2 regions of the Sneathiella aquimaris genome follow, and region 1 is predicted to be linked to the other one. Evidence: riboswitches for the same ligand, from Rfam matches in the RefSeq annotation. Region 1 holds a riboswitch; the other holds the start of a gene.
The links. Region 1 has a riboswitch for glycine ahead of OIR97_RS04415 (L-serine ammonia-lyase). Riboswitches for the same ligand answer to the same signal wherever they lie in the genome.
Positions count from the first base shown of each region.

Region 2: another riboswitch for glycine. It lies ahead of gcvT (glycine cleavage system aminomethyltransferase GcvT); the one in region 1 lies ahead of OIR97_RS04415 (L-serine ammonia-lyase).

Region 1 covers NZ_CP112881.1:960,955-967,049, forward strand. Annotated here, with positions in the region: gene speD (adenosylmethionine decarboxylase) at 1-5, shown strand, start outside; gene speE (polyamine aminopropyltransferase) at 2-856, shown strand; gene OIR97_RS04415 (L-serine ammonia-lyase) at 860-2,335, opposite strand; glycine riboswitch at 2,389-2,474, opposite strand; glycine riboswitch at 2,478-2,563, opposite strand; gene OIR97_RS04420 (alanine racemase) at 2,654-3,793, opposite strand; gene OIR97_RS04425 (glycosyltransferase) at 3,909-5,087, shown strand; gene OIR97_RS04430 (hypothetical protein) at 5,106-5,456, opposite strand; gene OIR97_RS04435 (tetratricopeptide repeat protein) at 5,529-6,095, opposite strand, start outside.
Region 2 covers NZ_CP112881.1:1,170,314-1,176,408, reverse strand. Annotated here, with positions in the region: gene gcvPB (aminomethyl-transferring glycine dehydrogenase subunit GcvPB) at 1-749, opposite strand, end outside; gene gcvPA (aminomethyl-transferring glycine dehydrogenase subunit GcvPA) at 746-2,089, opposite strand; gene gcvH (glycine cleavage system protein GcvH) at 2,089-2,463, opposite strand; gene gcvT (glycine cleavage system aminomethyltransferase GcvT) at 2,506-3,615, opposite strand; glycine riboswitch at 3,676-3,775, opposite strand; glycine riboswitch at 3,779-3,865, opposite strand; gene OIR97_RS05345 (PAS domain-containing protein) at 4,063-4,584, shown strand; gene OIR97_RS05340 (methyl-accepting chemotaxis protein) at 4,559-5,968, shown strand; gene OIR97_RS05335 (hypothetical protein) at 6,013-6,095, opposite strand, start outside.

The sequences.
Region 1 (6,095 bases):
CATGATGGAGGTTTTTGACGAAGGGCTTCATAGCGGTGTTAATCTGGCACTGGATGTGGGAACGGTTCTGTATCGGGATAAAACAGACCTGCAAGATCTTATCATTTTTGAAAACAGTACTTTTGGCCGTGTGATGTCGTTGGATGGTGCGATCCAGACAACGGAAAAAGACGAATTCATCTATCATGAAATGTTCGCCCATGTCCCCATTCTGGCGCATGGCAACGTAAAACGGGTCCTGATCATTGGTGGGGGCGACGGGGGCGCGGCTCGTCAGGTTTTAAAGCATCGCAATATTGCCGTCACTTTGGTTGATATCGACCGCTCTGTTATTGATCTGTCGATAAAATACCTCCCAAGCATTTCAAATGGTGCCTTTGACGACCCCAGACTGGATCTTGTGGTTGCTGATGGGTGTCAGTTTGTGAAGGAAACGGATCAGAAATGGGATGTTATAATTATTGACTCAACCGACCCACACGGCCCGGGCGAAGTTTTATATACCCAAGAATTTTATACCGATTGCAAGTCCTGCCTGACGGCTGGCGGTGTAATCGTTACGCAGAACGGCGTGCCTTTTGTTCAGGCAGAGGAGCTGAGAAATAGTTATGATCGTCTGGGACTTCTGTTTCAGGATGTCAGTTTTTATATGGCAACAATTCCCAGTTATGTCGGCGGTCCGTTGGCCTTTGGATGGGCGACCGACAACAAGGAATTGCGAAAGCTTTCTGAAGCAACGCTTGCGGACCGGTTTCTAGACGCTGATATTGAGACCGGTTACTATACGCCAGATGTTCATAAAGCGTCTTTCGTGCTACCAATCTACGTCAAAAAAATCCTGACAACGACCGAGTAACGGCTAACATTCCACAACATTTACTGCCAGACCGCCTTGTGATGTCTCTTTATATTTACTGAGCATATCAATGCCTGTTTGGCGCATTGTTTCAATAACTTCGTCAAGGGATACCACATGAGTGCCGTCGCCTGACAAGGCCAGGCGCGCCGCGTTGATGGCTTTCATTGCGCCCATTGTGTTGCGTTCGATGCAAGGGATCTGGACCAGTCCGCCAATTGGATCGCAAGTCAGACCAAGATTATGTTCCATACCAATTTCAGCGGCGTTTTCGACTTGCTCATTTGTGCCCCCAAGCACGGCAGCCAGGGCACCTGCCGCCATGGAGCAGGCAACACCCACTTCGCCCTGACAGCCAACTTCAGCCGCAGAAATGGATGCGCGTTTTTTGTAAATTGAACCGATGGCCGCTGCAGTCAAAAGGAAGTTTCGAATACCTTCTTCGTTTGATCCCGGGCAAAAACGTTCATAATATTTCAAAACAGCAGGAATGACACCGGCGGCACCATTGGTTGGCGCTGTGACAACACGGCTTCCAGCAGCGTTCTCTTCATTGACTGCAAGGGCATAAAGATTGACCCAGTCCAGAACGGTCAGCGGATCGCGGGACGCGCGTTCAGGGTTGGCCATCAATTCCTTGAACAGGGCCCCCGCACGGCGTTTGACGTTAAGACCACCGGGCAATATGCCCTCCGCTTCGCAGCCACGCCGAATGCAGGCCAGCATCGCCTGCGAAACGCTATCCAAAAATTCGTTGGTTTCATCATCACTGCGCCAGGTGGTTTCGTTCTGACGCATAATTTCAGCGATGCTAAGGCCCGTTTCCTTGCCAACCGCCAGCAGTTCAGCGGCAGAGGTGAACGGATGCGGCATCTTAATATTATGACCTTTGGTTTCTGCCCTGTCTCCTTCATTGTGAGAAACAACATAACCGCCGCCCACAGAGAAATAGTCTTTTTCCACCAGTAGATCCCCATCGCTGGTATAGGCACAAAAGCGCATACCGTTTGAATGTTCCGGCAGCATTTCATCTTTCAGGAACAGCAGATTTTCATCCTCAAAAAAGGGAATATTTTTCCGTCCTCCCAGATTGAGAAGGTTTTCTGTCCGAATTTTATCAACTAGTGGGGCAATCGCCTCTGGGTCAATCAGGGAGGGGCGTTCGCCAGACAGTCCTGATAGAATAGCAATATCAGTTCCGTGACCGTGACCGGTTAGCGCAAGAGATCCGTATAATTCAACCAGGACCCGCGCTGTGTTATCGAATGCCTCAACGGCAATAAGATGATCGACAAATCTTTTGGCCGCACGCATCGGTCCAACAGTATGGGAGGAAGACGGCCCAATACCGATAGTATAAAGGTCTGTCACACTTATATTGACATCAAGCTGTGAGGTGGGCACGGGATCAGTGTTTCTCGGCTTCGCTGGGATAACCGGTGTTACACTTCCTAATCCTGCTTTTTCAATTTCCGTCATATCGGCATCCTCATACCCTGTGACCTTGCGGTCTACCTGTTAGATGATGCCCCCTCTGTCCGTGGACCTGAAAGATTACCGGATGATGCCGGGTACCTCTTCGGTGGAGCCGGATATTCTACCGACCCTCTCTCCAGAGCCTCTATACCTGACAGTTCATTTGCCTGAGAGTTTCCGGGGCGGTTGCTCCTTCGGCGCCGATTAAACGGGCTCTCCCGTCAGGGATTTTAGAGGTGCCTGATATTACAGGCGGGTTGACCCTATGAGGCTAGGCAATAAGCGTCAAGTTTTATTGAAGAATCGCCAAACATTTGCCCGCTACCATCCGTTAGAGCGATCCCAATAATCGATTACGGCGGGCGGCACCTGATCGTCGAGAATGTGATATCCAGGATAGGCTGCCGCCGTTATGCAAGCATGATTTGGCAGGATTCGAAACTGTGTCCCGATTGGAAAATCCGTCAGGGATCTGTTTGAGTTATCCAATGAAATCAAGCCATGCTCCTGATTGGTTGACGTCACCCATAACCCGTCGATCGGTTGGCCCGTGGTTGCGTCGCAAACGCATCCGTAATGCGGTTCACCAAGACGGTTCTTTTTGCCTGGATCCGTTGATAACGCAAGGCTGCCCGCGTCTATTATAAGCCTGTTCCCAGACTTGTTGTGACTGATGACTGTTGTCAAAATTGACAAAGCGATATCGTTTGTCTGGCACACGCCGAGGGCTTCCATGACCATATCCTGAAAAACATAAACGCCCGCACGGTATTCCGTTACCCCCTCAAGAGTTGCGGCATAGGTGGCTGTTGGCGTTGAACCTGCACTGACAACCGGGCAGGGTAGGCCTGCGTTTCTAATGCGCTGGGCGGCGGTTGTGATCGAAATGCGTTCCTGTTCCGCCATTTCCTGAAGTTCCTGTATGGTTTGGCAATAGTAAGAACCGCCAGAATGAGAGAGGACACCCTTCATTTGAGTTCCACTTTGTTCGTTTAGGAATGCGGCTATTTCAACAATTTCCGGCGCTTGTGGGGGGAGGCCCGCACGTTTTCCATCGCAATCAATTTCGATGAGGCAAGGAAAGACAGCTTGCAGCTCCTCCGACGATTGGGCGACCATTTTTGCAGCCTCCAGTGTATCCAGAATAAGTGTCATTGACGCGCCTTGATCCTGAAGCTGTTTTATCTGTGTTAATTTTTGCGGCGCGATTGACACCGCATACAGGATGTCAGTGTGGCCATTGTCTAAAAAATAGCGCGCTTCGTGGAGGGTTGAAACGGTGATGCCATTTTGCGTGATATTGGGAATCAGTTCGGCGACCCGCGCTGACTTGCAGGTTTTCAGGTGAGGCCTCAATGGTGTGGATAGGGTCGATAACCGTAAATCCAATTTGTTGATATTGGCGATAAGTTTGGTTTTTTCCAAAAGCAAAGTAGGGGTGCTTAATTCACCGAATGACACACTTCTCTCCTCGGTTAAGTCTTTAGCGCAGTTTCGCATTGCCTGACTTTTTAACAGGTGGTCTTATTAATAAAACCGATGGCGAGAGTATGGGTTAGTTCGAGGGGAAGCGAAAGTGGCAAAAGTGTTATTCGGCTGGGAATTTGGGGCTAGCCTCGGGCATATTTACCCACTCCTTCGCATTGCTGATGTTTTGAAAGCCAAAGGGCATGATATTCTGTTTGCCTGTCGCGATGTGACCCAGTGTTATGATGTTGTCAAAAAGCATGGCTATTCCATGATACAGGCGCCTTACTGGAAAAATCCGCCGATTGCGAATGTGCGAGGAGTTGCAACACCCAGTTACGCCGATGTTATCGCACGGCAGGGTTTCGGGTATCCGGAAATCTTGCGTACCATGATGTCCGCATGGGACGATTTGGTCACGATTGCCAAACCTGATTTGATCGTTGCTGATCACAGTCCGGGCCTCAACCTGGCGATTGGCGGGCGTGTGCCGATAATCAATATTGGTAATGGCTTCACTCTTCCGCCTGCCTCTTTAAAAGAATACCCGCCTGTCATAACAACGGGTAAGCCTCTGGTGAACCAGCAGAGATTGCTTGTGCTTTTCAATAAGTTACGTCGTGAAAAAGGGCTCAAACCCTATCGCTATCTGCCAGAGGTTTTTAACAGTGAGGGGCAATTCGCATGCACTCTACCTCAACTGGACCCCTATGATGGGTTAAGGGAAGTGCCGGTGTGCGGGCCGTTGGAAGTTTCTCTTGAACCTGCAAAATTGCCTGAAGACGATCATATTTTCTTGTATATGGCGAATGAGGCGGCAGATAGTGAGATACTTTTAAACGTCTTGCAGAAAAGCGCGGTTCCCACCACCGCTTATATTCGAGGCGCAAGTCCAGAGCGAACTCAGCGATACCATTCCGAACATCTGAAGATGCTTGAAAAACCAGTGGATTTTGCCAGGATGCTGCCCAAAGTAAGCTTGGTGCTGCATTCTGGAGGTGGGGGGACAGCGACCTCTTGTTTGATGACTGGTCGGCCGCAAATCATGTTTCCAAGACAGTCAGAATCAAATTTATCAGCAAGATTGATCAAAGCACAGGGACTAGGAGACAGAGTGCCTTCTGGGGCGAATGAAGCAGAGATATCTGCAATTATCAATGGAGCACTGGGAAACCATGACATGAAGCAGCGCTGTGCTGATATTTCCATCAGACTGTCAAAAGGGGACTGGAAGCAGGCAATTGAAAAAATAACGATCTGCGCGGAAGATATTCTCCTCAGCACATGATCGCTATTTCGTTAATTCTCACGCCAGATTGTATTTAAGAACCCATAAAGGGAGCAGCGCGGCGACTTCACGACTGCTTCCATCCAATTCAATGGCAGTTTGTTTTTCTTTCAAGTCAATCCGCACGATCCGACCATTGAACTGACACATTTCGGAGGTTCCATTTGGACCAAAAATACCTTTGACGGGCTTATCCAATGCGGCATTTTCCAAGAGGCCATTTACCAGGATCCCGTTGAGGGACCAATTTGTCGTGGCAAATTGTTGACCATTGATTTCCACTTGAAGCATTGGACTGGAAACCCGAAAGGAGTCACGCTGTTCAAATCGATTGGGAACAGAAGTGCTAAGTTGTTGAGCGTGTAGCAAGAGAACCTCCAGACATAAAATAAAGTATGCTTCGTTCAATGCAGACATCGTGCCAAAACTAAGAATATTTTCCTATTCGATTGGCACGCGAAGTTGTTTCCACAGAACGACCCGTTTAAGCGCTTCTTGTTTTTCTATATTTGACAACTGTTTAGCTAAGAGGGAAGTCGCGCGGCGAATGCGGGCTTTCAAGCTTTTGTTCCGGGCTGTTTCCTGTGATAGCGTGAGCCACTTCATCGCCTCTACTTTATCCGCGGGCACAATTTCCCCAGCGCGGTATAGCTCTGACACGGCCAATTGACTTTCAGAATCACCGTTTTCGGCTTTAGAAAGCCACCGGTTTAGTTGTTTTTTGTTGAGCTCATCCAGTTGTTTTCGGATCTGTCCCAATTTTACAGTTGCACCGGGATAATTTTGCCGGGCGGCAAGTTCATACCATTTCAAGGCAGAAGAAAGGTTCCTTTTTGTCCCTTGCCCGGCTTCCAATAAAAACGCGACATTAAACTGAGCATCCGGGTCCCCTTGTTTGGCGAGGTCAAGCCATAGCAAAAACGCTTCTTGATGACGCCCTGCCTTGTAAGCGTTTGCGGCCGTCTTATCGGCTTCTGAAAACGCGGCGGTGAAAGTTAGTAGGGTGAG
Region 2 (6,095 bases), 210 kb from region 1:
AACAGACCGCAGGTATTTGGATTGGTCAGCATAACACCCGCAACATCGGGTCCCAGCTTGGCTTTAAAGGCCTCCATATCCATGCGACCGTCAGCCCTTGCCGGCACAGCGTCGACTTTATATCCGCATAGAGCTGCGGTTGCAGGGTTGGTACCATGTGCTGACTCAGGAACAAGAATGCGGTTCCGTTGCGCACCTTCTCCGGCTGCTTCGTGCGCGGCCCGTATGGCCATAACACCACATAACTCACCATGGGCACCAGCCGCAGGAGACATAGCAACGGCTGGCATACCGGTTATGGTTTTCAGCCAATGACCCAAATCATCAATAAGGGCAAGCGCCCCTTGAACGGTGCTTATTGGCTGTAAAGGATGGATATCGCCAAGACCGGCAATCCGCGCTGCTTTTTCATTGATGCGCGGATTATGTTTCATCGTGCAGGAACCCAGAGGATAAAAGCCTGCATCAATGGAATAATTTTGACGACTTAACCGAACATAGTGGCGAAGAACCTGCGGTTCTGACAAATCGGGTAGTCCAGTCGCTTTTTTGCGATCCAGCCCCCCAAGACGGGATTTTACCTTTTTAGGTTCCGGCAAATCAACACCAACGCGGCCAGTCACCCCTTGTTCGAAAATGAGAGGTGTTTCCAGATTAAGCGCCCGGTTTCCCGTGAAGGTATCAGAAACGGCCTGTGCCTCATCCAATTCACCGGGACGGGTCGGACGTCCAACATTGTTTAGCATCAGACAAGCTCCTTCAGGGCAGAAACCAATTTTTCAACATCGGTTGCTTTTACTGTTTCGGTGACCGCAACGAGCAGCAGGTTGTCCAAAGCAGCATTTCCAGGGATAAGCCGCGAGACAGGGACACCACCCAAAACACCGTTATCAGCCATCGCTTCGACAGCTTTTTCGGCAGAACATGGTAATTTCACCGTAAATTCATTGAAGAAAGTGTCGTTCAGAACATCAAAACCTTCCAAAGAATCAATGGCTTCAGCGACCGTAACCGCTTCGCCATGATTGATTTCTGAAAGCTTGGCAAGACCAGTTTCTCCCAGAAGGCTCATGTGAATGCTAAACGCCAATGAACACAAACCAGCGTTGGTACAGATATTACTGGTCGCCTTTTCTCGGCGGATATGCTGCTCTCGCGTGGAAAGGGTTAAAACGAAACCGCGTTTTCCCTCTTGATCCGTTGTTTCGCCGCACAGCCGGCCGGGCATCTGCCGGACAAACTTATCGCGCGTTGCAAGCAGACCAACATAAGGCCCCCCATAAGACAAAGGAACGCCAATAGACTGTCCCTCACCCACAACAATATCAGCCCCCATCTCTCCGGGCGGTGTTACCGCGCCCAGTGATACAATTTCGTTCACAACAACGACCAGCAATGCCCCGACTTCGTGGCATTGTTCCGCAAGGTCACTAAGATCCTGCAAACGACCAAAGAAGTCCGGGTTCTGAACAACAACACAGGCAATATCTTTTCCAAGACCCGCTGTGTAATCCTCATCTCCCATTGGGACTGTTGGATATTCGACAGCTTCAAAATCAGTATATTGCAGCGTTGTCTGAGTAACTTCGCGGTAATGCGGATGCAGATTACCGGACAGGATTGCTTTTTTGCGCCGTGTCACACGACATGCCATCAAGACGGCTTCCGCACAGGATGTTGCACCGTCATACATGGAAGCGTTTGCCACATCCATTCCGGTGATCAATGCCACCTGACTTTGAAATTCAAACAGCGCCTGCAGCGTTCCCTGACTGATTTCCGGCTGATAGGGCGTGTAGGCAGTCAGAAACTCTGATCGCTGTATCAAATGATCAACAACCGAAGGAACGTGATGTCGATAAGCACCAGCCCCTAGAAAAAAGGGGGCTTTTGTCGGCGAAAGACTTTTCGCGCCATAGGCTTGCATCTGCGCATCCACATCCATCTCGGGTGCATGTTTAGGCAAATCCAACAGGCCTTTCAGTCTAGCGTCCTCTGGAATATCAACGAAGAGATCATCAACCGACCCAACACCGATTTTTTCCAGCATCGCCTGCCTTTCGGCAGCGGTATGCGGCATATATCTCATTAGCCAAGACCTTCAATATAAGACTTGTACGCATCTTCATCCATCAGATCGTCCAGTTCAGAGGCGTCAGCGACTTTAAGCTTTGCAAACCAGCCACTGCCCAACGCTTCGTCATTTACCAGAGAAGGCGTATCTTCAAGATCACCGTTCACCTCAACAACTTCACCGGCAACTGGAACATAAACTTCTGATGCCGCTTTAACACTTTCAACAACAGCAAGTTCATCCCCTTTTCCGAGGTTAGCGCCCACTTCGGGGACTTCGACAAAAACGACATCGCCCAGTTGCTGCTGTGCGTAATCACTAATGCCGACGGTCGCGATGTCACCCTCAATGGAAATCCATTCGTGATCTTTGGTATATTTAATGCTCATCTGATTTTCCCAAATTCAATCTAAATTTTCAGGTTTGAGGACTTAGCCCCGGTAATATCTTTGTTCGACAAACGGCATCTTGACGATTTTTGCCGCCCTTGCTTTTCCGCGGATAATAAGTTGAACTTCTGTTCCGGCAGCTGCGAGTCCCAAAGGAACATAGCCCATGGCAATCGGTGCCTGCAGGCTGGGCGCAAATCCGCCGGACGTAATCTCGCCGACAACATTTCCGTCCATATCTGCAATTTCTGTATGTTCTCTTGCGGGTGCCCGCCCTTCAGGCAGAATTCCAACGCGTTTCATGGCTGGCTTGTCCGCAATTTCTTTTACAATAATATCGGCGCCGGGAAATCCGCCTTCTTCCCGTCGCCGTTTGCTGATTGCCCATAACAGGCCCGCTGACACGGGCGTTGTTTCTGTTGTCAGGTCATGGCCATACAAACACAGGCCTGCCTCCAAACGTAAGGAGTCTCGCGCCCCCAAACCAATGGCGGCGACTTCCTCCTCTGCGAGGAGTTTCTTGCAAATTGCAACGGCGTTTTCATTTGGAATGGAAATTTCGTACCCGTCTTCACCTGTGTACCCTGACCGGGTTACAAAGCACGGGATGCCATCGATCTCGAGTTCCTTGAAACTCATAAATGGCATAGTCGCCACTTCCGGATTAAAACGCGCTAAAACGCTGGCACTTTTTGGGCCCTGCAAAGCGACAAGAGCCCGGTTTGTCAGTTCTTCAACAACGGCCTCTCCCGCCAATCCGTCTTTTAGAAGGGCAATATCCTGTTCTTTGCAGGCAGCGTTCACGACAACAAACAGATCATTCTCGCGGCGGGTGATAATAAGATCATCCAGAATACCGCCCTGCTCATTTGTAAAAAAGCTGTAGCGCATTTCGCCATCTTTTAGGGACTGGATATCGCCGGGAACAAGCTTTTCAATGGATTTTGCAGGATCTTTCCCGGTGATCACTACCTGCCCCATATGAGACACATCAAACAACCCGGCAGATTCGCGGGTTTGTAAATGTTCCTTCATAATTCCATCAGGATATTGCACAGGCATATCATACCCGGCAAAGGGGACCATTTTGGCGCCTAGCTCTATATGAAGGTCGTAAAGAACGGTCCGATTAACATCAGAAGTGTTTACCATAAGAAATCTCAATCCAGCAAAGAGGTTATGCCGCGATACACTTGTACCGAAAGCAACCCCCTCTGTCTTAAGGACCTGAGAGATTTGACGTTGCGAATCCTACTGGATTCTAACGCTTACCCCTTCGGTGAAATTACCAACGGTAATTTGCTTTCCAGAGTTTCATCCCCCTGCGGTCCGGGTGCCTGAGAGTTTCCGGGGCGGTTGCTCCTTCGGCGATGGATAAATCCATCTCTCCCGCAGGGATCATCTGTATGAAGCCGTGATAATAGCCAAGCTTTTCGTTCTGTCAAACGAACAAACGACCTTCCTGCGAACTAAGATCATTTCGATCTTTATTTTCTTGCTGCCTTTAACAACAGTAAATTAATAATATTACAAAGTATTAACCATTTTGAGCCACTGTGGGGGAAATAGAACTGTGAAACAAAGATGGTTTAAAACAGAATGCGCCCAGACACTCCGCCCACAGATCAGGAACGCCATCTTGGCAGAAAAGAAATCATTGTCAGTAAGACAGATCTCAGTGGTAAAATTACCTACGCAAATCGGAAATTTATGGAGATATCAGATTTTTCCGAACCGGAACTACTTGGGGTCCAACATAACCTGATCCGCCATCCAGATATGCCAAGAGCGATTTTCCATTATTTGTGGGATCAGCTGGAAAAAGGCAATGAAGTCTTTGCCTATGTTAAAAACCTGTGCAAGAACGGTGATTACTACTGGGTCTTCGCTCATGTAACCCCTTCTGTTCAAGATGACGTCACAGTCGGATACCATTCCAACAGGCGGGCCGTCGATCCAGACATCGTCACCAAAATAATCGCCCCCTTCTATCAGAAACTTGTTGCCGAAGAGAAATCCCATTCGTCGCCGAAAGAAGGATTAAATGCCTCCCTTGGCTTGCTCTCAACATTTATCCAGGATCAAGGAGGCAACTATGACAAATGGCTCTTCTCTCTTTAAATCCATTTCGCCCGTAATTGGAGCCGCCCTTGTTACCAGTGCGGCCTTCGCGATTTACCTGTATACTCAAAATTCGTTCAACTTCATGTCCATTGCATTTGTCGGTGCTTTGGTGGCAGTGGCTGTTGTCGCAATTAAGTTCAGGCGGGATGCCCGAAAAGCGATGCAGGAGCGGGACAATATGAGATTGATGCTGGAAGCACGGGCGGGCGATATGACCCATACCGGATTTCAAACTCCCTCCCATTCCGCTGACGAAATCAAAAAAGTTGAAAATATTTGCAAACGACTGGCCGTGGGTGATTTTGAAGCCCGAATTTCCCACATAGAAGAAGGCACCGAGCTCACTGAATTAATGTGGTCCATCAACGAATTAGCAGATCGGACTGATGCCTTTATGAGGGAAGCCGCAGCATCCATGCAACATGTGGCCGACCAGAAATATTACCGCCGAATTATTGATTTTGACATGGATGGTGCTTTCAAGCGCACGGCTGCCACCATTAATGAATGCACAAACATGTTTGAGCATCGAACGAATGAATTCAGCGACGTCATTTATCAGTTTGAACACACAATCGGCAGCGTCTCAAAATCAATATATGAGAGCGCCGAAGGGTTGCACCATTCAGCCGATCTCCTTTCAAGTCATGCAAGTGATGCGGCAACACAGGTCGATAATGTCAACAATGCTGCGATAAATGCCTCCTCTAACTTTCAAACGGTTGCAAGTTCAGCTGAAGAAATGTCAGCCTCTATTCAGGAAATCGGACGACAAGTTCGGAACTCTCTTGAAAATGCCCAAACGGCCTCGCAAATGGCCGATAGCGGAAATACGAAAATCAAAGGTCTGGCACTCGCCGCCCAATCAATTGGCGAAGTTGTGAAGCTGATTGAGGATATCGCGAGCCAGACAAATCTTCTGGCCTTGAATGCCACCATCGAAGCCGCCCGGGCGGGCGATGCGGGTAAGGGCTTTGCGGTCGTTGCCAACGAAGTTAAAAATCTGGCCAATCAAACAGCAAAGGCAACCGAAGATATCAGCAAGCAGATTGTTGATATTCAAAACGCGACGGATGAAGCCGTCTCTTCCATGGAGACAATCAATTCATCGGTCAGCGATATCAACCATGCTGTCACCGCCATTTCCTCGGCCATGGATGAGCAAAATGCGGCCACTCAGGAGATTGCGCAAAGTGTTGCAAGTGCCTCTGAAAGCACTGTATCGGTGTCAAATAATATCAAGACTGTAAAAGTATCGACGGAGGCAACCTCCGCCACCAGTAAAAAACTCCTTACCGAAGCCGACACCCTTCAGGAACATTCAAAAGGACTGGAAGACAATGTTTCTTCCTTCCTTGAACATGTTCGAAAGGTCATTTGACGATAAGTCGTTTTTGAAAGCGGGTCCGCGTCCCGGTGCCGTAGTTAGTTGACTTTGTTACGGTTATATTCCAGCTCTTCCTTGGTGAGTTGCAGTCCTAAAACGATCGTATAATCACGGCCGTCCC